3 regions of the Arthrobacter sp. AB6 genome follow, and region 1 is predicted to be linked to each of the others. Evidence: riboswitches for the same ligand, from Rfam matches in the RefSeq annotation. Region 1 holds a riboswitch; each other region holds the start of a gene.
The links. Region 1 has a riboswitch for thiamine pyrophosphate ahead of thiC (phosphomethylpyrimidine synthase ThiC). Riboswitches for the same ligand answer to the same signal wherever they lie in the genome.

Region 2: another riboswitch for thiamine pyrophosphate. It lies ahead of Q9R30_RS16690 (ECF transporter S component); the one in region 1 lies ahead of thiC (phosphomethylpyrimidine synthase ThiC).
Region 3: another riboswitch for thiamine pyrophosphate. It lies ahead of thiO (glycine oxidase ThiO); the one in region 1 lies ahead of thiC (phosphomethylpyrimidine synthase ThiC).

The regions. Positions count from the first base shown of each region.
Region 1 covers NZ_JAUZVL010000002.1:199,873-210,062, reverse strand. Annotated here, with positions in the region: gene Q9R30_RS02415 (MFS transporter) at 1-582, opposite strand, end outside; gene Q9R30_RS02410 (ammonium transporter) at 816-2,165, shown strand; gene Q9R30_RS02405 (P-II family nitrogen regulator) at 2,162-2,500, shown strand; gene Q9R30_RS02400 (glucose-6-phosphate dehydrogenase) at 2,639-4,042, opposite strand; gene ffh (signal recognition particle protein) at 4,127-5,710, shown strand; gene Q9R30_RS02390 (alpha/beta hydrolase) at 5,818-6,549, shown strand; gene thiC (phosphomethylpyrimidine synthase ThiC) at 6,554-8,377, opposite strand; TPP riboswitch at 8,372-8,479, opposite strand; gene Q9R30_RS02380 (amidohydrolase family protein) at 8,557-9,639, shown strand; gene Q9R30_RS02375 (VOC family protein) at 9,753-10,190, shown strand, end outside.
Region 2 covers NZ_JAUZVL010000026.1:824-11,013, reverse strand. Annotated here, with positions in the region: gene Q9R30_RS16730 (Na+/H+ antiporter subunit E) at 1-27, shown strand, start outside; gene Q9R30_RS16725 (monovalent cation/H+ antiporter complex subunit F) at 24-302, shown strand; gene mnhG (monovalent cation/H(+) antiporter subunit G) at 292-693, shown strand; gene Q9R30_RS16715 (DUF4235 domain-containing protein) at 712-975, opposite strand; gene Q9R30_RS16710 (CDGSH iron-sulfur domain-containing protein) at 1,054-1,269, opposite strand; gene Q9R30_RS16705 (iron-containing redox enzyme family protein) at 1,328-2,425, opposite strand; gene Q9R30_RS16700 (DUF4383 domain-containing protein) at 2,412-2,963, opposite strand; gene Q9R30_RS16695 (heme-degrading domain-containing protein) at 3,095-3,637, opposite strand; TPP riboswitch at 3,723-3,863, shown strand; gene Q9R30_RS16690 (ECF transporter S component) at 3,928-4,551, shown strand; gene Q9R30_RS16685 (ATP-binding cassette domain-containing protein) at 4,551-6,107, shown strand; gene Q9R30_RS16680 (energy-coupling factor transporter transmembrane component T) at 6,104-6,904, shown strand; gene Q9R30_RS16675 (UDP-N-acetylglucosamine 1-carboxyvinyltransferase) at 7,483-9,006, shown strand; gene Q9R30_RS16670 (glutamate--cysteine ligase) at 9,074-10,190, shown strand, end outside.
Region 3 covers NZ_JAUZVL010000035.1:13,475-23,664, reverse strand. Annotated here, with positions in the region: gene Q9R30_RS18850 (thiazole synthase) at 1-717, opposite strand, end outside; gene thiS (sulfur carrier protein ThiS) at 723-959, opposite strand; gene thiO (glycine oxidase ThiO) at 956-2,284, opposite strand; TPP riboswitch at 2,279-2,396, opposite strand; gene thiE (thiamine phosphate synthase) at 2,425-3,180, shown strand; gene Q9R30_RS18830 (RNB domain-containing ribonuclease) at 3,256-4,761, shown strand; gene Q9R30_RS18825 (hypothetical protein) at 4,899-5,039, opposite strand; gene Q9R30_RS18820 (DEAD/DEAH box helicase) at 5,066-6,769, shown strand; gene Q9R30_RS18815 (DNA methyltransferase) at 6,778-7,650, shown strand; gene Q9R30_RS18810 (PHP domain-containing protein) at 7,733-8,587, opposite strand; gene Q9R30_RS18805 (aminopeptidase P family protein) at 8,728-10,190, shown strand, end outside.

The sequences.
Region 1 (10,190 bases):
GGCGGCCATCACCAGCGCGGCCGCGTACGCCAGGAAGGGCACGCGCAGGCCAAAGCCAGCCAGCAGCCCGCCGACGATCGGCCCGCACACATTGCCGATGAGGAAGGCCGACGCATAGGCGCCGGAAACGCGGCCCCTGCTCTCGGGCGGCGCAAGCCGCACCACCAGCGCCATCGAAGCGACCGTGAACATCACCGATCCGGCCCCGCCAAGCCCGCGGAAGAGCAGGAGCTGCCAATAGTCCTGGGCGAAGGCGCAGGCAGCCGTGGAGGCGGCCACGATCAGCAGGCCCATGACATAGACGGGCCGTTCGCCGACCCGGCCGATCAGTGCACCGCCCGCCGGCGCGAAGACCAGCCGCATGAACGCGAAGATCGCCACGATCACCGAGGCCTCGGTATTTCCCACGCCGAAGGTTGTGGCGAACTGTGGCAACACGGGCGCAACAAGACCGAATCCAAGGGCAATAAGGAAGGCCGCGGCCAGCATCACCTTGATGTCGCGCGGCAGCTTTTGCCTGCCCGGACGCAACAGGGAGAGAATCCGCGCTGTGGCGCGGCTCACGCGGGGTTCGGCCGTCATGGTTGAGGGGTCCTTGGGTACTTGTCCGGGGTGCATCGGCGGGAGGGGTGAAACATAACCGTAACAAGCCAGATATGCACCATTTACTTCCTAGAGGTTGTTGTAACAACCCCGCAATACAAATCCTCCGCGGCCGAAACACAGCGCCTACAAACTCGTTACAGGACGCAAAAGGCGTTGGCAGGCGGATCATCTCCGCAAATTCGACCAAATCGATAAGAGAGGCGTGCACCATGGAACTTACCGCAGGTCACGTATGGATCATGGTGTCGGCGGCGCTTGTGCTGTTCATGACACCCGGTCTGGCATTTTTCTACGGCGGCATGACCCGGGCCAAGGCCGCGCTGAACATGATGATGATGAGCTTCATCTCCATCGGCATGGTTGGCGTTGTCTGGGTCCTCTGGGGCGCCTCCATGAGCTCCGGCGAGGGCTTCCTTCAGATCGTGGGCAACCCGTTTGCCACGTTCGGCCTTGAGGGCATCGACACCCCGGACGGACTGATCAAGGTCGGCTACGCTGCCACCTTCGCTATCATCACCGTCGCTCTCATCAGCGGCGCCATTGCTGACCGCGCCAAGTTCGGCGCCTGGTCTGTCTTCGTGCCCGTCTGGGTCACGCTTGTCTACTGCCCGCTGGCCTTCATGGTGTGGGGCGGCGGACTGTTCGGTCCTGAAGGTGCAGTGGGCCAGGCCCTCGGCCCGGCCATCGACTTCGCCGGCGGCACCGTGGTCCACATCAACGCTGGTGTTGCAGCGCTGGTCCTGGTCCTCATCATCGGCAACCGCAAGGGCTTCGGCAAGGACCCGAACCACCGCCCGCACAACATCCCGTTCGTCATGCTCGGCGCAGCCATCCTCTGGTTCGGCTGGTTCGGCTTCAACGGCGGTGCCGCCACCACCGCCGAGCAGGGCGGCCTCATCTGGGTGAACACCCTTGCCGCCCCTGCTGCCGCGATGCTCGGCTGGCTGGTCACCGAGCGTATCCGCGACGGCCACCCCACCTCCCTGGGTGCCGCCTCCGGTGTTGTTGCCGGCCTCGTCGCCATCACCCCGGCCTGCGCCAACGTGAGCCCTGTTGGTGCCCTCGGCCTCGGCATCGTGGCTGGTGTGGCTTCCGCCCTCGCCGTGGGACTGAAGTTCCGCTGGGGCTTCGATGACTCACTTGACGTCGTCGGCGTCCACCTTGTCTCGGGCATCATCGGCACCGTGGCCTTGGGCTTCATCGCACTGCCCGCCGATGGCGTTGGCGGCGGCCTCTTCTACGGCGGCGGCATGACCCAGATGTGGGCGCAGCTCGCAGCGGCGGGGATCGCCATCGCCTACTCCGCCATCCTGACGGCGATCATCGCCCTGGCCATCCACAAGACCATGGGCTTCCGTGTCTCGCAGGAACAGGAAACGGTGGGCGTGGACCTCAGCCTGCACGCCGAGACCGCCTACGAGTTCGGCGTCGGGGGACACGGCGGAAGCTTCCAGCCCCTGCACGACATGATCACCGGCAAGACCCAACCGGACGCGGCACAGACTTCAGGAGCCGCGAAGACCGAATCAGCAACAGGCAAGGAAAGCGTGGGGGCATGAAACTGATTACTGCGATCGTCCGGCCGGAAAAGCTCGAGGCCATCCGTGAGGGGCTGGAGGCCTACGGCGTACAGGGCCTGACGGTCAGCGCGGCGAGCGGCTACGGCCGGCAGCGCGGCTACACCGAGGTCTACCGCGGCGCGGAGTACAACGTGGACCTGCTGCCGAAGATCCGGGTAGAGGTCCTCGCCACCGACGAGCAGGCAGACGACATCCTGGATGTCATCATCGCCAGCTCAAACACCGGCCGGGCGGGTGACGGCAAGGTATGGACCGTGGATGTCTCAGAGGCGGTGCGGGTCCGCACCGGTGAACGGGGTGTTGCGGCCATCTAGGGCGGCAAAGCACTACAACGGAGAACACGGAGCGGGCAGGAAAACCGGAAGGTTTTCCTGCCCGCTCCGCTGTGCTGCCGACACCCGCCGCAAGACTCTGCGGCAAGCGTGGATTGGCTGCGGCGGCGTAAGCCGGTCTTAGTCTCCAGGCACCGTGCCCGGCCAGCCCGCGGGCCCGGCCGATCCGGCGTCGTACTCTTCCAGCGGGACGGAATCCTGCCGCCAGGCCGTGAGCACAGGCTCAACAATGCGCCAGCATTCTTCAGCTGTGTCGCCGCGGACGGAAAGCAACGGATCGCCCGCGAGCACGCCTTCCAGGACTTCACCGTAGGGGAGGAGGTCCGAAGCGCTCAGCTCTGCGTCGAGGGTGATGCGGCCCAGGCTGAAGATATTGCCGGGGCCATTGACATCGACGTCGAATGCCAGGGTGTCCGGCCCGAAGCCGATCCTCAGCTTGTTCGGCGAGTCAACGCCGGTGAAGCCCTGGGGAAGGTGGGGCACCGGGCGGAACGTGACCACGGCTTCCTTGCGCTTGGCGCCCAGAGCCTTGCCGGAACGGAGAATAAAGGGGACGCCCTTCCAGCGCCAGTTGTCGATGTTCACCTGGATCTCGGCCAGGGTCTCAGTGCCGCGTGCCGCGTCCACACCTTCCTCCCGGGCATAGTCGGGGACCTCTTTTCCAGCAAGTTCACCGGCCGTGTAGCGTGCCCTGCGGGTGGAACCGGCGTAGGGCTCCGGGACCCTGCTGGCGCGCAGGACTGTTGAAATGGCGTCGCGCAGGTCCCGTTCGCCGATGCTGGCCGGCGGTTCGATGGCCATCAGCGCCATGATCTGCAGGAGGTGGCTCTGGATCATGTCCCGGAGCGCGCCGGCGCCGTCGTAATAGCGGGCGCGTCCCTCCAGCGCGAGGTCCTCGTCAAAGATGATTTCCACTTTTTCCACGTGGTGGCGGTCCCAGACGGGTTCCAGGAAGTTGTTGGCGAACCGCAGCCCTAGGATGTTCAGGACGGTGGCCTTGCCCAGGAAATGGTCCACCCGGTGGATGTGGTCTTCCGGAACCAGCCGGACCAGTGTCTGGTTGAGCGACCGGGCAGACTCCTCGCTTGAGCCGAAGGGCTTTTCCATCACCAATCGCGTGCCGGCCGGCACCTGGTCGGGCCTGAGCGTTTCACAGGCGAGCTGGCTGATTTTGGGCGGGAGGGCAAAATAGACGGCGGTGGGCCCTTCCAGCGCGGCAAGGAGCGAGGCCAAGGCGCCATCGGCGGTGACATCCAGCTGGTGGTAGGCCGTCTCGTTTTCAAGGGCCTGCAGGGTGCCCTTTCCCTCGGGGGCTGCGGGTCCGGCCGCCGCTTCGAAGGAGGTGTGAACCCTTTCCCGCCACTGTTCAGGGGTCCAGGGATCTGACCCGGCACCGACGAGCCGCAGATCCGTGGCGTGGCCCTTAGCCGCCAGGCGCGCCAGGCCCGGCAGGAGCAGCCGGCCCGTCAGGTCGCCGGAAGCGCCGAGGATGAGGAGGGTTTTCACAGTTGGTTGGCTCGTCATTTTGCCAGCATGCCACCTTGGGGGTCCGGCTTGGTACCCTAGATAGTCGAGTCCCGATCATCCACTGAAAGAAGTGCACGTCGCGTGTTCAATTCACTCTCTGACCGGTTGACAGCAACCTTCAAGAATCTGCGGGGCAAAGGCAGGCTCTCCGAGGCCGACGTCGATGCCACAGTCCGCGAGATCCGCCGTGCCCTCCTGGACGCCGACGTTGCCGTTCCAGTTGTCCGTGAATTCACCGGCCGGGTGCGGGAACGCGCACTGGGTTCCGAGGTGTCCGGTGCGCTGAACCCCAGCCAGCAGATCGTTAAGATCGTCAACGAGGAACTGGTGGAGATCCTCGGCGGTGAAACCCGCCGGATCCGCCTGGCCAAGAACGGCCCCACCATCATCATGCTGGCCGGGCTCCAGGGTGCCGGTAAGACCACCCTCGCCGGCAAGCTGTCCAAGTGGCTGAAGGCCCAGGGCCACAGCCCCATTCTGGTGGCATGCGACCTGCAGCGCCCCAACGCGGTCACCCAGCTCCAGGTGGTGGGCCAGCGCGCCAAGGTGCCGGTGTTCGCGCCGCACCCGGGAGCCACGTCCTCCGAACTCGAGCACCCGGCCGGCGACCCCGTGGCCGTTGCCCGCGCCGGTGTGGAGGAAGCCCGCCAGAAGCTCCACGACGTCGTCATCGTGGATACCGCCGGCCGCCTCGGTGTCGACGCCGACATGATGGAGCAGGCGCGCCAGATCCGCCGCGCCATTGTGCCCAATGAAGTCCTCTTCGTCATCGACTCCATGATCGGCCAGGACGCCGTGAATACGGCGCTCGCCTTCGATGAGGGCGTCAACTTCACGGGCATCGTGCTGTCCAAGCTCGACGGCGACGCCCGCGGCGGTGCCGCGCTCTCGGTGGCGTCCGTCACCGGCAAGCCCGTCATGTTCGCCTCCACAGGCGAAGGCCTGGATGACTTCGAGCTGTTCCACCCGGACCGGATGGCCTCGCGCATCCTGGACATGGGTGACGTCCTGACGCTGATTGAGCAGGCGGAGAAATCCTGGGACAAGGACGAAGCCGCACGGATGGCGAAGAAGTTCGCCGACCAGGAAGACTTCACCCTCGAGGACTTCCTGGCCCAGATGCAGCAGATCCGCAACATGGGCTCGATGAAGAAAATGCTCATGATGATGCCGGGGGCGCAGAACATCCGCCAGCAACTGGAGCAGTTCGACGAACGCGAGATCGACCGCGTCGAGGCCATCGTCCGGTCCATGACCCCGCATGAGCGCCTTGCGCCCAAGATCATCAACGGCTCCCGCCGCGCCCGTATTGCCCGCGGTTCCGGTGTCCACGTCTCCGAGGTCAACGGCCTCCTGGAGCGCTTCGCCCAGGCCCAGAAGATGATGAAGAAGATGGCCCAGGGCGGAATGCCTGGCATGCCCGGGATGCCAGGCATGCCGGGTGCCGGCGGCGGGGCGCGGAAAAACGCAAAGAACGCACCCAAGAAGAAGGCGAAGTCCGGCAACCCGGCCAAGGCTGCCCAGGAGCGGAAGGACGCCGAGGCCCGCCGGGCCAACGCGGCCAAGGCTCTGCCGACAGGCGCAGCGTTCGGCCAGCAGCCGGGCGACTTCGATCCGTCCCAGCTGAACCTGCCCAAGGGTTTCGACAAGTTCCTGGGCAAGTAGCCATCCCCCCCTCCCAACTAGGTAGCGCCAAGTGTCGTTTTGACGGTTCATAACGACACTTGGCGCTACTTAGTTGGGATGTCGGGGCCGTGGAATAGGGTTGGGTCATGTTCAAGCAGAGGGTAGTGTTCGTGCACGGCGCGGGCAGCTTCGGCGCCGCGGCCTGGCCCCGCCAGCATGGCCTCGCACTGTCCTATGACGCGCTCTTCCTGCGCCGCCACGGCTACGACCCCGTGGCAGAGCCGGTGGAGTCCTCCTTCGAAGAGGACGCCAGGATCCTGCTGCGGTCACTTGCCGACGACGGGAGGGGCGCCGTCGGCGGGCACGTCGTGGCACACGCCCAAGGTGCCGTCGCAGCGATGATGGCCGCCGTCGAACGCCCCGACCTTGTCTACTCGCTGACGCTGGTGGAACCTGCATGCCTCTCCCTGACCGCGGAACTGCCGGCGACGGCGGCGCACATTGCGTTGATGAAGCCGCTCCTAGACGTCCGGCACCAACTCAGCGACGACGACTTCCAGCGGGAATTCGTGCGCCGGGTCTACGCCACGGACCTGCAGCACCCGGCCACCGTGGAAGAGAAGCGGTCCGCCCGGCGGCTGCGGCTGCAGGTGCCGCCGTGGGAAGCGCCGCTGCACATCGTGCCGGGCGTGCCGACGCTCGTCCTGACGGGCGGCTGGGAGCCGCTCTACGAAGAGATCGCGGGCTACCTACGGGAGACCGGCGCCCTCCACCGCACTGCGGCGGGAGGACACCGGCCCCAGGATTCAATAGAGGGGGACCGCATCATCCGCTCGTTCATCGGCGATGCCAGCCGGGTCCAGGCACGGGCCTCCTGACGCCCTAGCTTCCGGCGGCAACACGGGGCTCCGGCAGGTACACCTTGCCGCCGGCCGCCCGGAATTCCTCGCTCTTGCCCTTCATCCCCGCAGCAGCCTCCGCCAGGGCTGCCTGCGACTCTGCCGAGCCAAATTCGTCCCGGATGTCCTGGCTGATCCTCATGGAACAGAACTTGGGGCCGCACATGGAACAGAAATGCGCCGTCTTGGCAGGTTCCGCGGGCAGGGTCTCATCATGGAAGGCTTCCGCCGTGACCGGGTCCAGGGACAGCGCGAACTGGTCGCGCCAGCGGAATTCGAAGCGCGCCTTGGACAGCGCGTCATCGCGCTCGTGCGCGCCTGGGTGGCCCTTTGCAAGGTCTGCCGCGTGTGCGGCGATCTTGTACGTGATCACCCCGGTCTTGACGTCGTCCTTGTTGGGCAGCCCCAAGTGTTCCTTCGGGGTGACGTAGCAGAGCATGGCGGTGCCGTAGCGTGCGATCTCGGTGGCACCGATGGCCGAGGTGATGTGGTCGTAGCCCGGCGCAACGTCGGTGACCAGCGGCCCGAGTGTGTAGAACGGCGCACCCTTGCACAGCTCCTGCTGGCGCTCTACGTTCTCCCGGACCAGGTGGAACGGGATGTGGCCCGGTCCCTCCACCATCACCTGCACGTCGAATTCCCAGGCGCGCGCCGTCAGCTCAGCCAGCGTGTCCAGTTCGGCGAACTGCGCAGCATCGTTGGCATCCGCTGTCGCCCCCGGCCGCAGCCCGTCACCTAGGGAAAACGCGACGTCGTACTTGGCAAAGATTTCGCAGAGCTCGTCAAAGTGCGTGTAGAGGAAGTTCTCCCGGTGGTGCGCCAGGCACCAGCCTGCCATGATCGAACCGCCGCGGGACACGATGCCTGTCACCCGGTTGGCCGTCAGGGGCACGTAACGCAGCAGGACGCCGGCATGGATGGTCATGTAGTCCACACCCTGTTCGCACTGTTCGATGACGGTGTCGCGGAAGATCTCCCAGGTAAGGGCATTGGCTTCCCCGTTGACCTTCTCGAGCGCCTGGTAAATGGGGACGGTGCCGATAGGCACGGGCGAGTTGCGGATGATCCATTCGCGGGTGGTGTGGATGTCTTCGCCGGTGGAAAGGTCCATGACCGTGTCGGCGCCCCACTGCGTTGCCCACTGCAGTTTGTCCACCTCCTCGGCGATGGAGCTGGTGACGGCCGAGTTGCCGATGTTGGCGTTGATTTTCACCAGGAAGGCCTTGCCGATGATCATTGGCTCGGACTCGGGGTGGTTGATGTTGCTGGGGATGATGGCGCGGCCCGCGGCCAGCTCGCTGCGGACCAGTTCAACATCGCAGTTCTCGCGCAGCGCCACGAAGCGCATCTCCGGGGTGATCATGCCCTGCCGTGCGTAGTGCATCTGCGTTACGGTCCGGCCGCCGACGGCGCGGCGGGGCACGGGGCGCGCTCCCTTCCACTCGGCGCTGGCGGCGCCGCGGCGGACAGCTGAGCGGCCGTCGTCGAGCAGGTTCCTTTCCCTGCCGCTGTACGCCTCGGTGTCTCCGCGTGCTTCGATCCAGTCAGACCGGAAGGGACGGAGGCCGCGGACGGGGTCGCTGCCGGGTCCTGCCGTCCGGTAGGTCTGGAACGGCCCGTTCGGCTTTCCGTTCGGGGAAGCTTCCAGCGCAATTTCCGTCACCGGGACCCTGATCCCCGTGCCGGCATCCTCAAGGTAGGCCAATGAATGGGATTTCAGGGACTGCGTCTCCGGTGGCTGGTGGCCGGCCGCTCCCAGGGCGGGACGGTTTTGGGCAGGGTTCAGCTGTGCATTTTGTGTACTCAAGGAATACTCACTTCCTTCGCCGGCATTACCCGGACAGGTTCGACGGTCGCAGGCTGCATCAGCCCGATCTCAGCCCCTGCAGGGGCACCCGTGTGGTCAAGATGAAAGCTACCACAGACACCGAATCACCCCTGTCACATTCGCGGTGCTAGCCTGTCCGGGCGAGGAGAGGAAAGTCCATGGCAGAAACCATCCAGTTCACGGGAACCGTCCTTACCGGGCCGGACAGCGAGGCCCGCGGGCTGTGGTCCGTGGACGGCAGGCTCACGTTCCGCCAACCGGCGAAGGCGCCGGACAGGATCCTTGCAGGCTGGGTGCTGCCGGGCTTCGTGGATGCACACTGCCATATCGGTTTAGGCGTGGGAGGCGCAGTGGATGCGTCCGTCGTCGAGGACCAGGCCCGGACGGACCTGATGGCCGGCACGCTTCTGGTCCGGGACGCAGGTTCCCCTGTTGACACCCGCTGGCTGCAGGGCGGGCGCGACGTCCCGGTGCTGATCCGCGCGGGCCGCCACGTTGCCCGGACACGGCGGTATTTGCGTGGATTCGCGGAAGAGGTTGAGCCGGACGGCCTGGTGGAAGCCGTCCGGAAGCAGGCCCGGGACGGTGACGGCTGGGTCAAACTCGTGGGGGACTGGATTGACCGCGGCGCCGGTGACCTGGCGCCGTCCTTTCCTGCCGCCGTCGTCCGGGATGCCGTCCTGGCCGCGCACGACGAGGGCGCGCGCGTTACGGCGCACTGTTTCGCCGAAGAGACGCTGGACGACATGCTGGACGCCGGCATCGACTGCGTGGAGCATGCCACTGGTCTTCTGCCCCGCCACCTTCCCCGCTTTGTGGAGCAGCGGGTACCCATCGTGCCCACCCTCGTCAACGTCGCCACCTTCCCGGACATTGCGGCACAGGCCGATCCCAAGTTCCCCAAATATGCGGCGCATATGCGTGCGCTGTGGGAACGGCGGGAGGAGCGGGTGCTTGAGGCCTATGAGGCCGGGGTGCGGATTTACGCCGGAACCGACGCGGGCAGCGTCATCAGGCACGGCAGGATTGCCGACGAAATCCTCGCCCTGCATGCGGCAGGACTGCCGATGGCCGCCGCCCTGGACGCGGCGTGCTGGAGTGCACGGACGTGGCTGGGCGCGGAGGGGATTGCGGAAGGGGCACGGGCTGACGTTGTGCTCTGCAGGGAGGACCCGCGAAAGGTGCCGGACACGATCCGTGACCTGGCGCATGTGGTCCTGGGCGGGAAGGTGGTCCGCTAAGCAGCCGGCGGGGAGGTGCCACAAGTTAGGACTTGGAATAAATTGAAGCTTCAAGTAATTTTAACAGTGAAAGGCCTCCGGATCGGAAGGCCCCACAGCACCGGGAGTTATCAATGACTGCAGAAGCCGCCAGCCAGGATCTCCTTCCTGCCGACCTCGCCATGGGCACAGTGATGCTCAAGGTGGGCGACATGAAGGTCATGACCGATTACTACCAGCGGGCCCTCGGCCTGGAGGTCGTCGCGGAGCAGGACGGCGGGCTCTACCTCGGCCGGCTGCAGAAACCGCTGGTGCACTTGGCGCCCGCTCCGGGCCTGGACCTTCCGGGCAGGGGAGAGGCCGGCCTCTTCCACACTGCGCTGCTGTTTGAGAACCAGGCAGACCTGGCCGCGACCATCGCCTCGGCCGCCCGGTTTGAACCCCGTTCCTTCACCGGCAGCGCAGACCACCTGGTCAGCGAGGCCTTCTACTTCACCGACCCCGAGGGTAACGGGGTCGAACTCTACTGGGACCGGCCGCGCAGCAGCTGGTCCTGGAACGGCGCTGACGTG
Region 2 (10,190 bases), on a different contig from region 1:
ACCGTGCGAATGGAGGCGGACGCATGATGCAGACCGTCCTGGCTGTTACTGCCGTAATCTTCTCGGTGGCCGCCGCCGGTGCCATCATCAGGATCTCCAGGGGACCTTCACTGCTGGACCGGGTGCTGGCCACGGACGTCCTGTTGGCCATCCTGGGCGGTGCCCTGTGCGTGGACATGGCCGTCAACAGGCACCTGAACAACCTGATGCTGGTGGTGGCCACTTCCATCATCGGCTTTATCGGGTCCGTGACGGTGGCAAGGTTCGTGGCGGACCGGAGGGAGCAGTCCAATGAGTCCTGACTCCACTGGCCTGGATGCCTGGGTGGATGTGCTGTCCGCTGTGTTCATGATCGTCGGGGCCGTCATGTCGCTCGGCGCGGCCATCGGCTTGCTTCGCTTTCCCGACCTGCTCAGCCGCATGCATGCCGCTACCAAGCCGCAGGTGCTGGGGCTGTTCCTGCTCCTGGCGTCCATCGGACTCCAGTTGCGCACCTGGTGGGTGTGGCCCTTACTGCTGGTCGCGTGGATTTTCCAGCTGCTCACCGTGCCCGTTTCAGCACACATGGTGGGCCGGGCCGGCTACCGCACCAAGCACCTCCACCGCGAGCTCCTCACCTCCGATGAGCTTGAGGCCGTGGTGCAAAAAGCCGCCGCCAAAACCGCCCGTGAGGAGGGTTCCGGCGACGGCTGAACACCGTTCGGCGTGCTGCTAGACGATGTCCTGGCTCTTGGCGAACCGGGTGATGGCGCGCTGGGTGCCACGGTTTGCCAGGACCTGGATGATGGTGCTCACCGAGGCAGAGATCAGGGCGAACGTCAGAGCCGAGTGAAGGCTCGTGGGGACGTCCTCGTGCTTGCCGGTGGGGGGCTTCCGGCCGGTGGTCTTTTCCCAGATGGCGTTGACGAGCTTGGTGCCGACAAAGCCTGCGCCGAGGCTCACGCCAGTGCCGAGCAGCTTGATGAAAAGGTTCATTCCTAGTACTCCTTGCGGGCGGAAAACGGGCTGTCCCTAGCCTAACCGGCGATTGCGGCCGGCCGGTGCAGGCGCTGCTCAGGTTGCCGGGGGTTCCGTCCGGAACTTGACCATCTTGTGCGTCCCATCGCAATAGGGCTTGATGGCTGACGCCCCGCAGCGGCACAGTGCCACGGTTTTCCGTTCACGCGGCAACGGTTCCCCGGAGGGCGTGACGATCTCGAAGTCGCCGCGCACAATCAGCGGACCGTCGGGGCACACCACGATGGAGCTCTCGGCCGGTTCCTGGTTCATGCGAGCTCCTGTTTTAGGTTGCCGGGGGTGATGGACGGCGGCGGGGAACTTGCGCCGCTCATGCTGCTGCCGGCACTGCCGCCCTTAGTGAGGTCCCGCCGTTCTCCCAAGACTGCAGGAGATGGGCGGACAGCCTGCCGTCCAGCGCCATGGCTGCCGTGGCACCGAACAATACATCTCCAAGAAGTCCTGGTTCGGCTTCCACCAGGCCGCCGGCCAGGTCGCGGCCGGCGATCTGCTCGTGGACGGCGTCTGCTTCCACGTGTTCATCGAAATAGTGGGTGACGGCGGCATCGAAACCATGCCGCCGGAAGCCGCTGCCGTATAGGCGGTTGGGCTGGGAGGAGGTCATCTCATAGATGGCCAGGTGCCCGGTGATGGCACCCCGCAACCGGCGGTTAAGCCCGAACAGGGACATCAGGTTCACTGCGGCGAGGGAGACGGCCGGGACGGAATCGACGTAGGCGCCGTATTCGTCCGCCATCCCCAGGCCCCGCAGGGTGCGGGCGAAAAGTGCGCTGTGCATCCGTTCGGGACGTCCGCCGCCGTACTCATCCGCCTGGATTTCCACCAGCGCGGCCTTGGGGCGCCCGGCGAGCCGGGGAATGGCAAAGGTATGGGGATCGGCCTCCTTCAGCTGGTAGATGGACTTATGGATCAGGAATTCCTTGAGCTGATCCAGGCTGGCCTTCTTCGCCACGTACCGGGAGAGGCTGGGGCCGGTATCTCGGGCTGCGAGGCCGAACAGGACATCGGCCACAGCGTCGCTGGTGGGACGCGAGGCCGCGGGAAGCTCCAGTTCGCCGGCTGCTTCACGGGCGGCCCGCCTGAGCGCGGCCTCGAACGGCTTTTCCAGCAGCTGGCGGACCTGGATCAGTCCCGGCGCCCATTCCCACTCATCGCTGACGCCTGCGAGCCCGGTGTAGTGGAGCTCGTAGAGGCAGAAGAGCGTCAGCTGGAGGTCGTCATCGCCGATGATGTCCGGGGTGGCGGCCAACTGGCTGCTGACCGCCCGGTGCAGTCCCGCGGCGCGGTCATCGGCAGTTCCGTCGTCGGCGGTTCGGCCGTCGGGGCGGGTGCCAATGGAGCAGGGTACCTCCGTGAGAAGGGCGAACAAGGCGGCGCTGGCGGGACCGCGCGCTTCAGGGATTTTCATAGTGCTCCTTCAGGTCCGGCGTTGGTGCCGGTTCCGCGACGTCGTTGCTGGGGCTTCCGGGCCGGTTGCTGCTATCGCTGCTGGCAACGCCTGCGGGGACAGCGGGGCCTCGGGCAGCCAGGGTGATGGCCAGCGCAATCATGGCCAGGCCGAGGGCCAGGTGCAGCCAGTCGTCCGCGTTGTTCGCAGGGAGGAAGTTGGCAGGCGTGGTGTCACCCGCCAGGAAGCCGTACAGCCAGAGGAGCAGATAGGTCACGCCGCCGTAGATAAGGAAGTTCCTGGCTTGGGGATGCGTCCGCGCCATCAGGACCCCTGCAAGCCCGAAGACCAGGTGTACCGCGTTAAGGAGCACGGACACCTGGAAGACGCCCAGCAGCAGCGCCCCTGAACCAGGTCCGGCAAGGCCCAACGAGCCATAGTTGGAGGTAACGCCGGGGATGAAGCCCAAGATGCCCAACAGGAAGAAGACCGTTCCAATTCCGAGGGCGGCATTTTGCAGGCGTGTTCGGGGGCCCGTCAGGCGGGTGCTGGCTGCCATGTCCTGTTCTCCTCAAAACCCGGGAGACAACATAGTAAGCATGATTACTAAATAAATGCTAAGCAGCCTTTGTGTTTCTGCTGCCGGGTGGACGTGCGTCCAGCGTGCGGGTCACTCCGCCAGCATTGGCATCAGTCCGCTCCCGCGGAGCGGAGGATTTCACGCAGGGCCTCGACCACCAGGTCGTGATCCTGCACCTGGGGAAGCCCCGAAACCGTAACAGTGGCCACGGCGCCCACTCCGGTGACGTACAGCGGGAAGGAGCCGCCGTGCGCGGCGTACCGGCGCTGGTCGAACCAGCCCTGGTCCTCGATCCGGCCGCCGCGAAGCCGGCCGCGCAATCCCACCAGCAGTGAGGGGATCTCGTACCGTGCAGCAGTGCGCTGCTTCGCCCGGATCCAGTGATCGTTATCCGGCGTCGCACCGGGCAGTGCCGCATGGAACAGCACCTGCCCGCCCTTGGTGATGTCAATCGCGATAGGCAGCCCGCGCTCCTTGCCCAGCTCCACCAGGAGCAGTCCCAGGTTCAGGGAGTCGTCGAGGGAGAAGCCTGGAAACTGCAGTTCCCGGACTTCGCCTTCAATCCGGGCGATCAGTGCCGCCAGCGATCCCTCCGGCTGGATGGCATCGGAATCCGGGTCGAAGTCGGTCACATGCGGGGGATTGGCAGCCATGGCCCACAATCTACCCCCGCCGCGGTGTAAACTGGCAACGCCCAACAGGGTATTTCTGCAACGAATCATTTCAAGCAAAAGCAACATTCAACGACAGGGGAGCGCCGCCGTCGGGCATCACTGGCAATGCCAGGATCCGCAGGTGGGCGCTGAGAGTGCGGGCAGCCGCAGACCCTCGAACCTGATCCGGTTAGTACCGGCGCAAGGGAGTCGAGTTCTCGAAGTGCGCGCAGCGGCAGCATAGCCGGCGGCCGCGTCCACTTTCCCCTCCTGTTCCTCAGGAGGATCACATGGCAACAACAGCAGTCAAGAAGACCAGCAGCAAGTCCTGGCGCGTCGTGGACATCGTGGTGGCGGCCCTCATCGCCATTGCCGGCGGCGTCATTTTCTGGGCATGGTCCCAGGGCGCGGCCGCAGTGTCCGGCCCCATGAACGCCACCTACCCGCCACTGACCGGCCTGATCGCCGGCGGCTGGATGATCCCGGCCGTGCTGGGCATGCTCATCATTCGCAAGCCCGGCGCCGCGCTGTTCTGCGAGACGGTAGCCGCCACCGGTGAGCTGCTCATGGGGTCCCAGTACGGGGCTTCCGTGCTGTTCTCCGGCTTCGTCCAGGGCCTCGGCGCGGAAATCATTTTCGCGATCTTCGTATACCGGAAGTTCAACCTGCCCGTGGCACTGCTGGCCGGTGCCGCCGCCGGTTTCTTCTGCGGCCTCAACGACTCCTTCGCGCCGTGGGGCTGGAACATCGCCTACTCCGGCGGGGACAAGCTGGTGTACATCGTCTTCACCGCCATCTCCGGCGCCATTATCGCCGGCGCCCTGTCATGGATCGCCACCCGCGGGCTGGCCAGGACCGGGGTCCTGAGCTCGTTCGCGTCGCGGAAGGCAGCAACGGAGCCTGTCTTCTCCTGATGTCCGCACCTTCCCGCCAGGGCGCGCCCACCGCAGTGCGTCCCGCCGCCGTCACGGCCCGCGGCTGGGGCTGGCGGCATGCCGGGCGCGCCAAGCCGGCGGTCCATGCCCTCGACCTGGACATCCGTCCGGGAGAGCGGGTGCTGCTTTTGGGGCCTTCCGGCGCCGGCAAGTCCACCCTCCTCCATGCTTTGGCGGGGGTCCTGGGGGATGTGGACGACGACGGCGGCGCGGCCGGCGATTCCGACGAGTCGGGTTCGCTGCTGGTTGACGGAGCCTCCCCCCGCGAGCAGCGCGGGCGCGCCGGCCTCATGCAGCAGGACCCCGAAACGCAGGTGGTCCTGTCCCGCGTGGGTGACGACGCCGCCTTCGGCGCCGAGAACCTCGCCGTGCCCCGCCACGCCATCTGGAGCCGCGTGCACGAGGCGCTGGACGACGTCGGACTTTCCCACCTCCCGCTGGACCATCCAACGTCGGTACTCTCCGGCGGGCAGAAGCAGCGGCTGGCGCTCGCGGGCATCCTTGCCATGCGTCCCGGTCTCATCCTGCTGGACGAGCCGACGGCGAACCTGGACCCGGCCGGCGTGCTGGAGGTCCGCGACGCCGTGGCGCGGTGCCTGGACAAAACCGGCGCCACGCTGGTGGTGGTGGAGCACCGGGTGTCCGTGTGGAAGGACCTGGTGGACCGGATTGTGGTGCTGCAGCCCGGCACCGACGCGAAGGAGGCCGTGCTGCTGGACGGCCCGCCGGACCAAGTGCTCAGGGAAGCCCGGAGCATGCTGATTGCTGCCGGGGTGTGGGTGCCCGGCTATGTCCCGGACACCCGGCTGCGTGCGGCGGATCCAGCCCGGGGGACGGGTGGCCTCCTGCTCGCTGCCGAGGAGCTGGCGGTGTCCCGTGAACGGGCGGGGCGCAGCGGCTTCCGGAAGGTGCCGCCGGTACCCGTGCAGGCGGATATTTCCGCCCAGGTCCGTGCCGGGCAGGCCTTGGCGGTGACGGGGCCGAACGGGGCAGGGAAGTCCACGCTTGCCCTGACGCTCGCCGGGCTTCTCGAACCCGTGGCCGGGAAGGTTTCGGCCACGCTGGACCTGAGCCGCGGCGCCGGAATAGACCCGTACAAGTGGAAAGCCGAGCAGCTCATCGAGCGGATCGGCACCGTGTTCCAGGAACCCGAGCACCAGTTCGTCACCGGGAAGGTGCTGGACGAACTGATGTTTGGCCCACGGCACCTTGGCCATGGCGGGGAGCGCGTGGACGAGCTGCTGGAGCGCCTGCGGCTCACCCACCTTGTGGACGCCAACCCCTACACGCTTTCGGGCGGGGAGAAGCGGCGGCTGTCCGTGGCGACGGTCCTGGCTGCGCATCCCCAGGTGCTGGTCCTGGACGAGCCTACGTTCGGCCAGGATGCCAACACGTGGGCGGAGCTGGCATCCTTCCTGTCCGAGCTGCTGGACGGCGGCACCGCCGTGGTCTCCGTGACCCATGACGCCGAGTTCACGGCCGCGCTGGGCGGAACGGAACTGCGGATGGCTCCGGCGGAAACGGCGGCACCATGAGGCAGGAGCTGAACCTGCGCGGCAACAATGCGCTGCTGGCCAGGGCCAACCCCCTCAGCAAGTTCGCCGCCGTCTTCCTCATCACGGCCGTGCTGGCACTCTCCATCGACTGGGTGTCCGCATCGGTGGCGCTGGCCTTTGAAGTCCTGCTGTTTCCCCTGGCCGGCCTGACGCCCGCCCTGCTGTGGCAGCGCGGCTGGCCGCTGATCCTCGCCGCCGCAGTGGGAGGCTGGAGCACCTCCATCCTGGCGCCGGACAGCGGAAAGACGCTGATCGACGTCGGCATCTGGACCATGAGCGAAGGGTCCCTGGAGCTGGGCGTGGGCTTCACGCTGCGGGGGCTGGCGATTGCCCTGCCGGCAGTGCTGCTGATGAGCTGCACCGACCCCACAGACCTCGCTGATGCGCTGGCGCAGAAGGCGCGCCTCCCGCACCGGTTCGTGCTGGGAACCCTCGCCGCCATGCGGCTGGTGGGCCTGATGGCCGAAGAATGGCAGACCATCGGGATGGCCCGCCGCGCGCGGGGGGTGGGTTCCCGCGGCAGTGCCCTGCAGCGCGTGAAGGCGACGCTGGGGCAGAGCTTCGGGCTGCTGGTCCAGGCGATCCGCCGGGCCTCGAGGCTCGCGGTGACCATGGAAGCCCGCGGCTTTGGCGGCGGCCGCCGGACGTGGGCCCGCGAATCGACCTACAGCGTGTTGGATGCGTGGGTTCTTGCCGGCGGTGTGGTGATGGCGGCAACAGCGGTTTTTGCCGCCGTCTCCCTGGGCACCTGGAACATGGTGTGGCTGGGGAACTGACAGCCGGCCAGGCCTACGGGCACGAAGAGTCGTAGTCGGAACCCCTCGATACAAACTGGGTCAACTCCACCTCGCCGCCGCCGGTGAGGGGCGCAGACGCACTGGCCATCGCTGCTCCTTACGCGTTCCGGGATCCTGCCGGCCAGCTCGGGAGTGAGTAAAGGTTGCTCGACCCGCTGACAGTTCTGTCCGGTTGGCGTCCTTGTCCGTGTACGACCAGCTGTTTTCGGTCTCCACATCCAGCCAAGGAGCGATTGCACTCCCTCTCCCGGGGAGGGCGCCGCGTACGCTGGCGAGCCGCAGATGAGGAGCTGGGCCGCGAGTAACAGTGCCGCCATTCCTGGCACGCTCCGAGTGCTCCGGGCCGGAAATGCCCCGCTACCTGGCATGGGCGGTGCTGGTGTTCGGCGCATACTGCCTCCCTTGCCGTTGGACCAGCGTCAGTCTCCCGCCCTTGAAGGGCTCGGTCAAGGAATCCGACGCCCTTCGATCGCATCGTTCGGGTAAACGCTCTTCGGTGGCTGCTGATTAGGCCGGATAACCGGGGCGCTTAACTCATTTATGATATAAACTTGAGTATGACGCAGGAAACCGCTGAACACGTTGCCGCCATGTTGAGGGATGCCCGGGCCGAGAAGGGCTGGACCCAAGGACAGTTGGCTGCCGAGCTGGGGACGAGCCAGAGCGCCGTTGCCCGCATGGAACAGGGCAAGCAGAACCTGAGCCTGAAAATGATCCAGCGCCTTGAAGCGATCTTCGACAGGAGCATCGTGAACGTGGGCAAGCCGCAGATGACCCACCTGCGCGTTGAAGGCGGGCGCACCCTTTCGGGTTCGGTGGACGTCAACAGCAGCAAGAACGCCGGAGTGGCTTTGCTGTGCGCCAGCCTCATCAACCGGGGAACCACCATTCTTCGCCGCCTTGCACGCATCGAAGAAGTGAACAGGATCGTTGAAGTCCTGACCAGCATCGGTGTGGAATGCACCTGGCTCAACGACACCGACCTGCGGCTCCGCCGCCCGGCGGTCCTGGACCTGGGCGCGATGGACGTTGACGCCGCACGCCGCACGCGGAGCGTCATCATGTTGCTGGGACCCCTGCTCGCTGAGTCAGCCAGGTACAAGCTTCCGTATGCGGGCGGCTGTGATCTTGGTACCCGGACGGTGGAGCCGCACATGCAGGCACTGCGCCAGTTCGGACTCTCGGTGGAAGCGACGGCGGGCTTCTACGAGGTGCAGGCCCCGTCCGCGGACACCCGGGACCGCTCCTTTGTCCTGACTGAGCGCGGCGACACCGTCACCGAGAACGCCATCATGGCCGCAGCCCACCGCGAAGGCACCACTGTTATCCGGAATGCCAGCCCCAATTACATGGTGCAGGACCTCTGCTTCTACCTGGAGATGCTGGGGGTGGTTATCGAGGGGGTGGGGACCACCACCCTGAAGATCACCGGGCGACCATCAATCGATGCCGAGATTGAGTACTTCCCGTCGGAGGATCCCATCGAGGCCATGAGCCTGATTACCGCCGGGATTGTCACCAACTCGGAGGTGACCATCCGGCGCGTGCCGATCGAGTTCATGGAAATCGAGTTGGCAACCCTGGGGCAAATGGGGCAGCAGTTGGAGATCTCGGGCGAATACACGGCCCGCAACGGCCGGACCCGGCTGGTGGACGTCACCACCAAGCCTTCCGAGTTGCGTGCTCCGGAGGACAAGATCCATCCGATGCCGTTCCCCGGGCTAAACATCGACAACCTGCCCTTCTTTGCGGTCATCGCGGCGAACGCCCATGGCCAGACCATGATCCACGACTGGGTGTACGAAAACCGCGCCATCTACCTGACCGAGCTGAACCGGCTGGGCGCCCAGGTGCAGCTCCTTGACCCGCACCGGATCTACGTCAACGGCCCCACCAGGTGGCGCGCCGCCGAGGTTGGCTGTCCGCCAGCGCTCCGCCCGGCAGCGTGCCTGCTGTTGGCGATGCTTGCCGCGCGGGGAGTGTCCGAGTTGCGGAACATCTATGTCATCGAGCGCGGCTACGAGGACCTGGCGGAACGGCTCAACACCATCGGGGCGAAAGTGGAATACTTCCAGGACTAACCATTCACGCTTCGTCATGAAGTGCTGTTGACCCTCAATTTCGTCCCTGTTGTCGGAGAATGTCGGTATGCGAACTTTCGGCGTCGAGGAAGAGCTCCTGATCGTTGATCCGGAGAGCGGGGAGCCGCTTGCCCTGGCGGACGCGCTGCTGTCCGGCCGCCGAATGGCCGCCGACGACGCCCCGGACGACCCCCGCCTTCTGGAGACGGAAGACAAAACCGTTTACGACGACGACGAAATGGGCCTGAGCGCCGAGCTCAAGCTGGAACAGATCGAAACCCAGACCCGGCCCTGCCTGGAGTACCGTGAACTCCTGGAACAGATCCGCGCCGGGCGGGCACTGGCGGATAAGGCAGCCCAGAAAAACCATGCCCGGGTGGCAGCCCTGGCCACCTCGCCGCTGGGCTTGGCCAGCCACACCACTCCGGACCCCCGCTACGCGCGGATGCTTGAGCGCTTTGGCCTGACCGCCCAGGAGCAGCTGACGTGCGGCTTCCATGTGCACACCTACATTGAGTCGCACGACGAAGGCGTGGCCGTCCTGGACCGTATCCGTGACAAGCTCGCCGTCCTTACCGCCTTGAGTGCCAATTCACCTTTCTGGAACGGCATCCAGACCGGCTTTGAGAGCTACCGGACCCAGGCCTGGAACCGGTGGCCGACGGCCGGGCCCACGGGTATCTATGGCACTTACTCCGCGTACCGACGGGTGGTCACGCGGCTCCTGGACAGCGGGGTCATGCTGGATGAGGGCATGTTGTATTTTGACGCCCGGCTCTCCCGCAACCATCCCACGGTGGAAGTCCGCGTAGCCGATGTGTGCCTCCGCGCTGAGGACGCCGCACTTATTGCTGTCCTGGTGCGCGCCTTGGTGGAGACTGCGAGCCGGGAGTGGCAGGACGGCGTCGATCCTGCCCCCGTGCCCACGGTGCTTTTGCGCATGGCATCCTGGCAGGCGAGCAGTGCGGGCCTGTGCGGGGAACTGCTTGACTTTGGCACGTTCCGTCCGGCGAGGGCTGCTGACGTGGTGCGCTCGCTGGTGGACTACGTCGCCCCGGTACTGCAGGAACAGGGCGAACTTGCCCTGGCCCGGCAAGGGGTGGAGGACATCATTGCGCGCGGTACAGGAGCTGCCGAACAGCGGAGGGTCCGGGACAAAGTCCTGTCCGTGTCGCAAGGCGGAG
Region 3 (10,190 bases), on a different contig from region 1:
GGCATGCTTGAAGGCCGCGCCCATCATGGCCGGATCCTGTGCCCGGGTCACCGCCGTGGCCAGGAGCACGGCGTCACATCCGAGTTCCATCGCCAGGGCGGCGTCGGATGCGGTACCGATGCCCGCATCCAGCACCACCGGAACCGAGGCCCGGGACACGATGAGCTCGATGTTGTGCGGGTTAAGGATGCCCAGGCCGGTGCCAATGGGCGAGCCGAGCGGCATGACCGCGGTGGCTCCCAGGTTCTCGAGCCGAAGCGCCAGGACGGGGTCGTCATTGGTGTACGCGAAAACCTTGAAGCCCCGGCTGACCAGCTGTTCGGTGGCGTCCACGAGTTCCACGGCATCCGGCAGGAGGGTGTGTTCATCAGCGATGACTTCCAGCTTCACCCAGTCGGTTTCCAAGGCCTCCCTGGCAAGCTCCGCGGTGAGGACAGCGTCCCGGGCTGTGAAGCACCCCGCCGTGTTAGGGAGGACCTTGATGCCGTGGTCCACGAGCAGCTGGAAAAGCGAGCCGGCCTCATGGGGTGAATAGCGCCGCATGGCCACGGTGGTGAGCGAGGTGCCGGAAGCCAGGAGCGCGGCGCCAAGGCCCTCCAGGCTGGGCGCGCCGCCGGTGCCCATGATGAGCCGGGATCCGAGCGCGACGCCGTCGATCACCAGGGGGTCATGAAGGTCCGGCCGGGTGCCGGCGAGGGTGCTGCGGGTTTCCGTCATGGGGGTCAGCCTCCCTGTACTGCCGTGACAAGTTCGACGTCGTCACCCTCGGTGAGTGCGGTGGCAAACCACTGGCTCCGTGGCACCACGTGGGCGTTGCGCGCCACGGCGACGCCCAGCTTCCGGCCATCGGTGGCCTGGCCGTCAGCCGCCAGTGCGCGGCCGGTGACCTCGGTGACGAGCGTGGTGATGGATGCGCCGTCGGCGACTGTATGTCCGGTTCCGTTCAGGGTGATGTTCATGCTGTCTCCTTGGGGTTGGGTGGGGTGGCCGCTGCAGCAGGCCGAACAGCGGCGCCGGAAAAGCGGCCGGGATTGAAGGGGGCCCAGCGGGGGTCCGCCCTGCCTTCGAGCAGGTCCCGGCATATCGCGGCCGCTGCCGGGGTGAGGAGGACGCCGTGGCGGAAGAAGCCGGTGGCAATGATCAGCCCTTCCACGTGGCTTTGACCTGCAGGGCCGTCCTCCAGGGGGACCCGCCCGAGCAGCGGGGCGTTGTCAGGCGTGCCGGGACGGGCCCGGGCTGTGCATTCCAGCAGCTCAAGTTCTGCGACCGCAGGCACCAGGACCTGGGCGTCGCGCAGCAGCTGGTAGACGCCCCCTGCCGACACTGCCCCGGCGCTGGTCCCGCTGTCCTTCTTCCCCAGTGCGTCCTCACGCTGCGTTGCCCCGATCACCACGGTGCCGTCCTGCCGGGGGACGATGTACACAGGGATCCCGCGGACCAGTCCGCGGACGGTGGAGGTCAGCAGCGGCTGGAGGTGGGCGGGGACGGCGAGGCGAAGGATGTCACCGTGGACCGGGCGCAAGGGCAGGTGCAGGTTTTCCGGCAGCCCGGTGAGGGCCGCGGCGTGCAGTCCGTTGGCCACTACGGTCTCCCTGGCCGCCACCGTTCCTCCGCCCTCCAGCGTGACGCCGGCGACGGCTCCGTCCCGCCAGAGCAGGCCCGCTGCCCGGTCCGGAACGGCGTAGCCCTCGGCGGCGCCGGCCACGAAGCTTCCGCCGCTCCCGGTTCCGCCCATGTGCCGGGCCAGGGCACGGCGGAGGCAGGCCACCAGCAGCCGGGGATCCACCTGGTGGTCCGCCGGTGTATCCAGCGCCGAGGCAATGGCCGGGCTCAACAGCGGCTCCCGGCGCCGGGCTTCACGGATGGTGAGGGGCTCAACCGTCAGCCCGTTGGCCTGCTGCACCCCGCGCAGGTCCAGCAGCGCCTGCCGGTCCGCGGCGTCGGCACCCAGGGCGAGGGTCGGCGTCGTAAGATACCCGGGATCCGAACCGGCGGCCGCGGCGAGGCCTGCGGCAAAACCCGGCCAGCGCCCGGAGGCCTCCAGCATGAGTTCCAGGAGGTCCTCCTCCTGGTAGTGCAGCTCGCTCACCGGGGCAAGCATCCCCGCCGCGGCCCAGCTGGCACCGGATCCGGGGGCGTCATCGATGACCACCGCTGAATGCCCGGACCTTCTCACCTCCCAGGCGATGCCGTGGCCGATGACTCCCCCGCCGATGACCGCAACGTCGGCCTCCAGTGAAGGGCCGGGCGCGGGCCGGTACGGGGCTTCGAGCGCATTGGGCATGAGTGTCTCCTTCCCTACGCCGGTATTAGCCGGATCAGGTCAAGCGGTCGGCTCTGACGCCCTCTCAGCCCGGCGCTTTATGACAGCTGCCGCGGCTCCCGCAGTACGAGGCCAAGTGTAGAGGAACTAGGCTGGCACCCATGAATGTGTCCCGCCCTCCTGCCGCTGCATCCCCCGTCCCTGCTACAAACGCCTTTCTCAAAGCCGGAGGCGGTTCCGGCGTGCAGGCCGCGCGCCTTTACCTCTGCACGGACGCGCGCCGGGAACAGGGCGATTTCGGGCAGTTCGTCGATGCCGCCTTCGCAGGCGGGGTGGACATCATCCAGCTGCGGGACAAGTCCATCGAAGCCGCCGAGGAGCTGGAGCTCCTGGCCGTACTCAAGGAATCGGCGGTGCGCCACGGCCGGCTGTGGGCGGTGAATGACAGGGCGGACGTCGCAGTGTTGTCCGGAGCCCCGGTATTCCACATCGGCCAAAAGGACCTGCCCCTCAAGGCGGCCCGGACGCTGTTGAACGGCAACGCGGCCATCGGCCTGTCAAGCCACAGCCCGGAGCAGGTGGACGCCGCCCTGGCTGCCGCCGCCGGCCCCTCGGCGCTGGACTACTTCTGCGTGGGGCCGCTCTGGGCAACTCCCACCAAGCCCGGACGGGCCGCCGTCGGGCTTGACCTGGTGAGGTACGCCGCCGCTGCTGTTGCAGGGGCGGAAGGGCAGGAGGACACGTTTGACGGCGGTGTGCCCTGGTTCGCGATCGGCGGCATCGACCACTCCAATGTTGAAGAGGTGGTGGAAGCCGGCGCACGCCGGATCGTGGTGGTCCGGGCCATTACTGAGGCTGATGATCCGGCCGCGGCCGCTGCCTCGCTCCGCAGCGCCCTGGACGGCGCCCGCCCATAACCCCGCACCGGACGGCTGTGCCTCTCCGGGCCGCTTCCGTGCACTATTGACGAAATTCGGGCTACGCTGATTTTCGTGTCACATCATCGGCTGGCCCCCAGTGTCCACGAGCACACCAATGCCCTCGAAGCGGCGTTGGGCGCGCTCCGGAGTGAGCTTGAACTGCCGGGCGCGTACCCTGACGATGCCGTGAAGGACGCCGAGGCCGCCGTGTCCGCATTGCAGCTGCCGTCCCATGATCTGACGTCCGTTGAATTCATCACCATCGATCCCGCGTCGTCCACCGACCTGGACCAGGCGCTGTTCATCGAGCGCGACGGCGGCGGCTACCACGTTCTCTACGCCATCGCCGACGTGCCGGCGTTCGTTGCCCCGGGCGGCCCGCTGGACGCTGAGACGCGGCGCCGGGGACAGACCTTTTACACGCCGGACGGCCGCATCCCGCTGCATCCGGAAGTGATCAGCGAGGGGGCGGGAAGCCTCCTTCCGGGACAGGACTGTTCCGCGTTCGTGTGGGACTTCCGTCTTGACGGTGATGCGGAGGTCACTGCCGTCACGGTGCGGCGTGCCCGGATGCGCAGCCGCGCCAAGCTCAGCTACAAGGGCGCCCAGGCGGAACTTGACGGCGGCAGCCCCTCCCCTGTGCTGCTCCTCCTCAAAGAAGTGGGCCTCAAGCGCGTGGAACTGGAGCGTGCCCGGGATGGTGCCAGCCTGAACATGCCGGACCAGGAGATTGTCCAGCTTCCCGACGGCGGCTACCGGATTGCCGCCGCACCGCAGCTGCCCGTGGAGGACTGGAACGCCCAGATATCGCTGATGACCGGCATGGCAGCCGCGCAGCTCATGCTGGCCGGAAAAGTGGGCATCCTGCGCACCATGCCCGCCCCGGATGAGCGTTCCCTGAACCATTTCCGACTGCAGACAGAGGCCCTCGGAAAGCCGTGGGACGGCGAAGTCAGCTACGGCGAATACCTCCGCAGCCTGGACCCCACCCATCCCCGCCAGCTCGCAATCCTCCACTCCGCGGGGATGCTTTTCCGCGGGGCCGCCTATACGGCCTTCGACGGCACCGTCCCGGATGACGCCGTGCAGTCCGCCATCGGCGCAGCGTACGCCCATACCACCGCCCCGCTTCGCCGCCTGGTGGACCGCTTTGTGCTGGTCACCTGCGAGGCCTTGAGTAATGGCGGAGAGGTGCCCGGGTGGGTGCGGGATGCACTGCCGTCGCTTCCCGAGATCATGGCCGGCTCGGACCAGCTGGCATCCCGGATGGAGCGCATGGCGCTGGACACCGTGGAGGCGGCGCTGCTGATCAACCACGTCGGACAGGAGTTCGACGCGATCGTCATTTCAGGGTCGAAGCCCCAGAAGGAGAACGGGAACGGCGCCATAAGCCGGAACGGCAACGGCAAGGGCAAGAACGGCAACGGCGGCTCCGGGATCATCCAGATCGCCGAACCTGCAGTGACGGCGCGCTGCGCCGGAGAACTGGAGGCCGGAACCAAGGTCCGGGTGCGCCTCATATCCTCGGACATCGCCACGCGTGATGTGCATTTCGAACTGGTGCCGAAGGTGCCGTGAACCGGGGCGGTTTTGCGGCATAACCGGGCCGCAGCGCGGGCAAAAGCCGGATTTCCATGCCCTTGCGGCTAGACTGAAGGAGTAGAAATGGATGCCCGGTCGTTGATTTCCTTGATTTGAAACCAACAAGCCCGCCCCTACGCGATCTTGAGAACCACCCGCTGGTCACCAGTGCCAGCATAAAGATAGCCCGCGATCGGCTTCCACTGGAATTGCTTGCGCGCCTGAGCGTGCTCCGGAACGGCCTGCCGGCCGGCCCGTTGAGCAGGCAGCGCCATTGCCCAAATGAATAAGGAAACTCCCCGTGAGTGAATTGCATACCCACCAGCTTTTGACGGACGACTCCGGCACCGAAACGCTTGAGCCCGAAGAAACCATCATCTCCGACGAGAAGCCGCACGAGATTGAGGAGAAGTCCTTTGCGGACTTCAACGTCCGCGCCGACATCGTGGAGTCCCTGGCCGACGCCGGCATCACCCACCCCTTCCCCATCCAGGCCATGACCCTGCCGGTGGCACTCTCCGGACACGACATCATCGGCCAGGCCAAGACCGGCACCGGCAAGACCCTGGGTTTCGGTATCCCGGCCCTCCAGCGGGTTGTAGGCCGGGACGACGCCGGCTACGAAAAGCTTGCCGTCCCCGGCGCACCGCAGGCATTGGTCATTGTTCCCACCCGTGAACTGGCGGTGCAGGTGGCCAACGACCTGCAGACTGCATCCCGCAAGCGGAATGCACGCATCGCCACCATCTACGGCGGCCGCGCCTACGAACCGCAGGTGGAGGCGCTGAAGAACGGTGTGGAAGTTGTGGTGGGAACCCCCGGGCGCCTCATCGACCTCTACAAGCAGAAGCACCTGAGCCTGAAAAACGTAAAGATCGTCATCCTGGACGAGGCTGACGAAATGCTTGACCTCGGCTTCCTGCCCGACGTCGAAACCCTGATCGCAGCAACACCGGCCGTCCGCCAGACCCTGCTGTTCTCCGCTACCATGCCCGGCCCGGTCATCGCCATGGCCCGGCGCTACATGACCCAGCCCACCCACATCCGTGCGGCGGATCCGGATGATGAAGGCCTCACCAAGCGCGATATCCGCCAGCTCATCTACCGCGCCCACAGCATGGACAAGATCGAGGTCGTCGCCCGCATCCTGCAGGCCAGGGGCCGCGGCCGGACCATCATCTTCACCAAGACCAAACGCACTGCCGCCAAGGTTTCCGAGGAACTCGTGGACCGGGGCTTCGCGGCCGCCGCCATCCACGGCGACCTCGGCCAGGGTGCCCGCGAGCAGGCCCTCCGGGCCTTCCGCAACAACAAGGTGGACGTCCTGGTGGCAACCGACGTCGCCGCGCGCGGCATCGACGTCGACGACGTCACCCACGTCATCAACTACCAGTGCGTGGAAGACGAAAAAATCTACCTGCACCGCGTGGGCCGCACCGGCCGCGCCGGCAACAAGGGCACCGCCGTCACCTTCGTGGACTGGGACGACATGCCCCGCTGGGGACTGATCAACAAGGCCCTGGGCCTGAGCGTGCCGGAGCCCGTGGAGACCTATTCGTCGTCCCCGCACCTCTTTGAAGACCTGGACATTCCCGAAGGCACCAAGGGACGGCTCCCGCGCGACAAGCGCACCCTGGCCGGAGTTGACGCCGAAGTCCTGGAAGACCTGGGCGAAACGGGCAAGAAGAACGCCCGCGGGGGCCGCGACGCAGGCCGTGACGCCGGCCGCTCCGGCGGCCGTGACAGCCGCGACCGGGACAACCGGGAACGCAGCGGCAGGCGCGAAGGCGGGCGCAGCGGCGACTCCGCTGCCCGCACAGGCGAGCGCCGCCGTCGTACGTCCGAGCCTGCCGCAGCTCCCGTTGCTGCCGGTGATGGCAACGCCGCTGCAGGCGAAGCAGAGCAGCCCTCCCGCACCCGCCGCCCCCGCACGCGCACCCGGCGCCGCAACGGCGAGGTAGTGGGCGGCGACAAGGCCACGCAGCCCGGCAGCAGCGAGGCCTAAAACCCTCCATGACTGACACTGTCTGGGCGCCGGACGGCAGCAGCCTGGTGGTCCACGCAGACAACGCGGACTTCCTTCCCTCGCTGCCGGACGGCGCCTTCACGCTGATATATGTGGATCCGCCGTTCAACACCGGCAGGGCCCAACGGCGCCAGCAGACCACCATGGTGGCCAATGCGGACGGCGCCGGCGACCGCGTCGGATTCAAGGGGCGCTCCTACGACACCATCAAGGGAGCGCTCCACCGGTATGACGATGCGTTCAGCGACTACTGGTCCTTCCTGGAGCCCCGGCTCGTGGAAGCGTGGCGCCTGCTGGCGGAGGACGGCACCCTGTACCTGCACCTCGATTACCGCGAGGTGCATTACGCCAAGGTGATGCTGGATGCGATCTTCGGCCGGGAGTGCTTCCTGAACGAGATCATCTGGGCGTACGACTATGGAGCCCGCGCCAAGAACCGCTGGCCCACCAAGCACGACAACATCCTGGTGTATGTCAAGAACCCGGCGAAGTACCACTTCGACAGCGCCGAGGTGGACCGCGAGCCGTACATGGCACCGGGCCTTGTGACGCCCGCCAAGCGCGAGCTGGGGAAACTGCCCACGGACGTCTGGTGGCACACCATCGTCTCCCCCACCGGCAAGGAGAAGACCGGATACCCGACGCAAAAGCCCGAGGGCCTGGTCCGCCGGGTGGTTGCTGCCTCAAGCCGTCCCGGCGACTGGTGCCTGGACTTCTTTGCCGGCTCCGGGACCCTGGGTGCAGTGGCGGCCAAGATGGACCGGAAGTTTGTGTGCGTGGACCAGAACCAGCCGGCGATCGACATCATGGCCAAGCGCCTGGGTGCCCATGCGGAGCTCGCCGCGTTCCCGCCCAACTAGGTAGCGCCAAGTGTCGTTTTGACCCCTCAAAACGACACTTGGCGCGACTTACTTCACCTCAGCGCGGGCCCTCGCACCGGGGTTACTCCCCCGCTCGCACCACCCTGGTACCCGTCCCCAGTTCCTCAATCCGGGCGAGGACGTCCGGTGAGGTGAGGTTCTCCCCCAGCACGTTGGGCTTGCCGGTGCCGTGGTAGTCCGACGAGCCGGTAATGAGAAGGTCATGTTTGGCCGCGAGCCGCCGCAGGAAGCCGCGCCCCTCCTCCGGATTGTCCCGATGGTCGATCTCCAGGCCCGCCAGGCCGGCGTCGATCATCTCCTGGTAGACGCGCTCCCCCACGATGCGTCCCCGGGAGGACGCCACGGGGTGGGCGAAGACCGGCACTCCGCCGGCAGCGCGGACCAGTTCGACGGCGATGGCAGGCGCGGGTGCGTAGTGCTGGATGAAGTAGCGCGACCGTGAAGTGAGGATGGAGGCAAACGCCTCCGAACGGTCCTCCACGACGCCCGCAGCCACGAGGGCGTCTGCGATGTGGGGCCGGCCGAGGGTAGCGCCCGGGGCCACATGATGGATGACGTCATCCCAGGTGAGGGGGTAGTCCTCGGCAAGGAGGGTGACCATCCGCTCGGCTCGGGTGTGCCGGGCGTCCTTGGCCTTGGTGATTTCCTCAAGGAGCCCCGGATGCTTCGGATCGTGGAGGTAGCTCAGGAGGTGCACGCTGATGCCCTCCTCCGTCCGGCAGGAAACCTCCATCCCCGGTACCAGGGCAACACCGTGCTCAACAGCTGCCAGGGAGGCTTCGTCCCAGCCGGCAGTGGAGTCATGGTCCGTCAGCGCTATCACGTCCAGGCCGGCGCGGGCAGCGGACGCCATGACGTCTGCCGGATTCTCGGTACCGTCGGAAACATTGGAGTGGGCATGCAGGTCGATCCTCACCTGTCCAGACTAGTTGACCTTGAGTTCACCCCGCGTATGCCCGGCCGCAACCCATGTCGGCGGACACACCTCCTGCGGAACCGGCCCAGCCGGTGCTCCGCCTGTTCGCGCAGCCGCGGAGCTGGTGAGACGATGGTCCCGTGAACGATGCCGAAAACACCCCGAACTCTGCTTCCCAGCCCTTGGACGAGCGCGTCAACAACCGCTCCCAGCGGCCCAGTTCCGACGCCTTCAAGGCCTTTATGGCCAGCAACTGGGCACCCTCCCGCCAGGAACTCCCCGAGCGCGACGCAGTGGCCGGCTACGCCGCGGCCCGGCGCAAGGCCATCTCCAGCCAGTTCAAAGGTGAACGCCTGGTCATCCCCGCCGGCCCGCTGAAGGTCCGCTCCAACGACTGCGATTACCGTTTCCGCCCCCACTCCGGTTTTGCCCACCTCACCGGGCTGGGCCTGGACCACGAGCCTGACGCGGTGTTGATCCTGGAGCCGGCGGAGGAAGGAAAGGGCGACGACGGCGGCAACCACCGTGCCACACTGTACTTCCGGCCCTTGGCGGGGAGGGACACAGAGCAGTTCTATGCAGACTCCCGTTCGGGTGAATTCTGGATCGGCGCCCGCCCCACACTGGCTGAGTTCGAAGCACGCCTGGGCCTCGCGACGGCCCACATCGACCAGCTCGAGACTGCAATCACCAAGGATGTGGGCGCCCCGGAGATCGGCGGCGTTTCCATCCGCCTGGTCCGGAAAGTGGACGAGAACATCGATGCACTGGTGGACACCGCCCGCTACAACACGGCAAAGGACCCGGAGAACCTGGACCTCGAGGTCCTCGATGCCCTCGACGAGAAGCTGAGCGAAGCCCTCTCCGAACTGCGCCTGCTCAAGGACAGCTGGGAGATCGAGCAGATGAAACTCGCCGTGGCCGCCACCGTTGAAGGTTTCGAGGAAGTGGTCAAGGTCCTTCCCCGCGCCCTCACTCATGCCCGCGGTGAGCGGGTGGTGGAAGGCGCGTTCTTTGCCCGTGCGCGCGAAGTCGGGAACGAACTCGGATACGACACGATCGCCGCTTCAGGCAACAACGCAACCGTGCTGCACTGGACGCGCAACACCGGGAAGATCCACGCCGGCGAGCTCCTGCTGCTGGACGCCGGAGTGGAAGCGGATTCCCTGTACACGGCAGACATCACGCGGACCCTTCCCGCCAGTGGCGTGTTCAGCGACATCCAGCGCAAGGTCTACGAAGCAGTGCTGGATGCTGCCGACGCCGGTTTTGCCGCCGCGCAGCCCGGCGTCAAGTTCCGCGACATCCACACAGCGGCAACGACGGTATTGGCTGAACGGCTTGCCGAGTGGGGCCTGCTGCCCGTCACGGTAAAGGAAGCCATCAGCCCCGAGGGCCAGCAGCACCGCCGGTGGATGCCGCACGGCACCAGCCACCACCTGGGGCTCGATGTCCACGACTGTGCCCAGGCCAAGCGTGAACTCTACCTTGACGGCATCCTCACAGAAGGCATGGTGTTCACCATCGAACCCGGCCTGTACTTCAAGAACGAGGACCTGGCCATTCCGGAGGAATACCGCGGGATCGGTGTCCGGATCGAAGA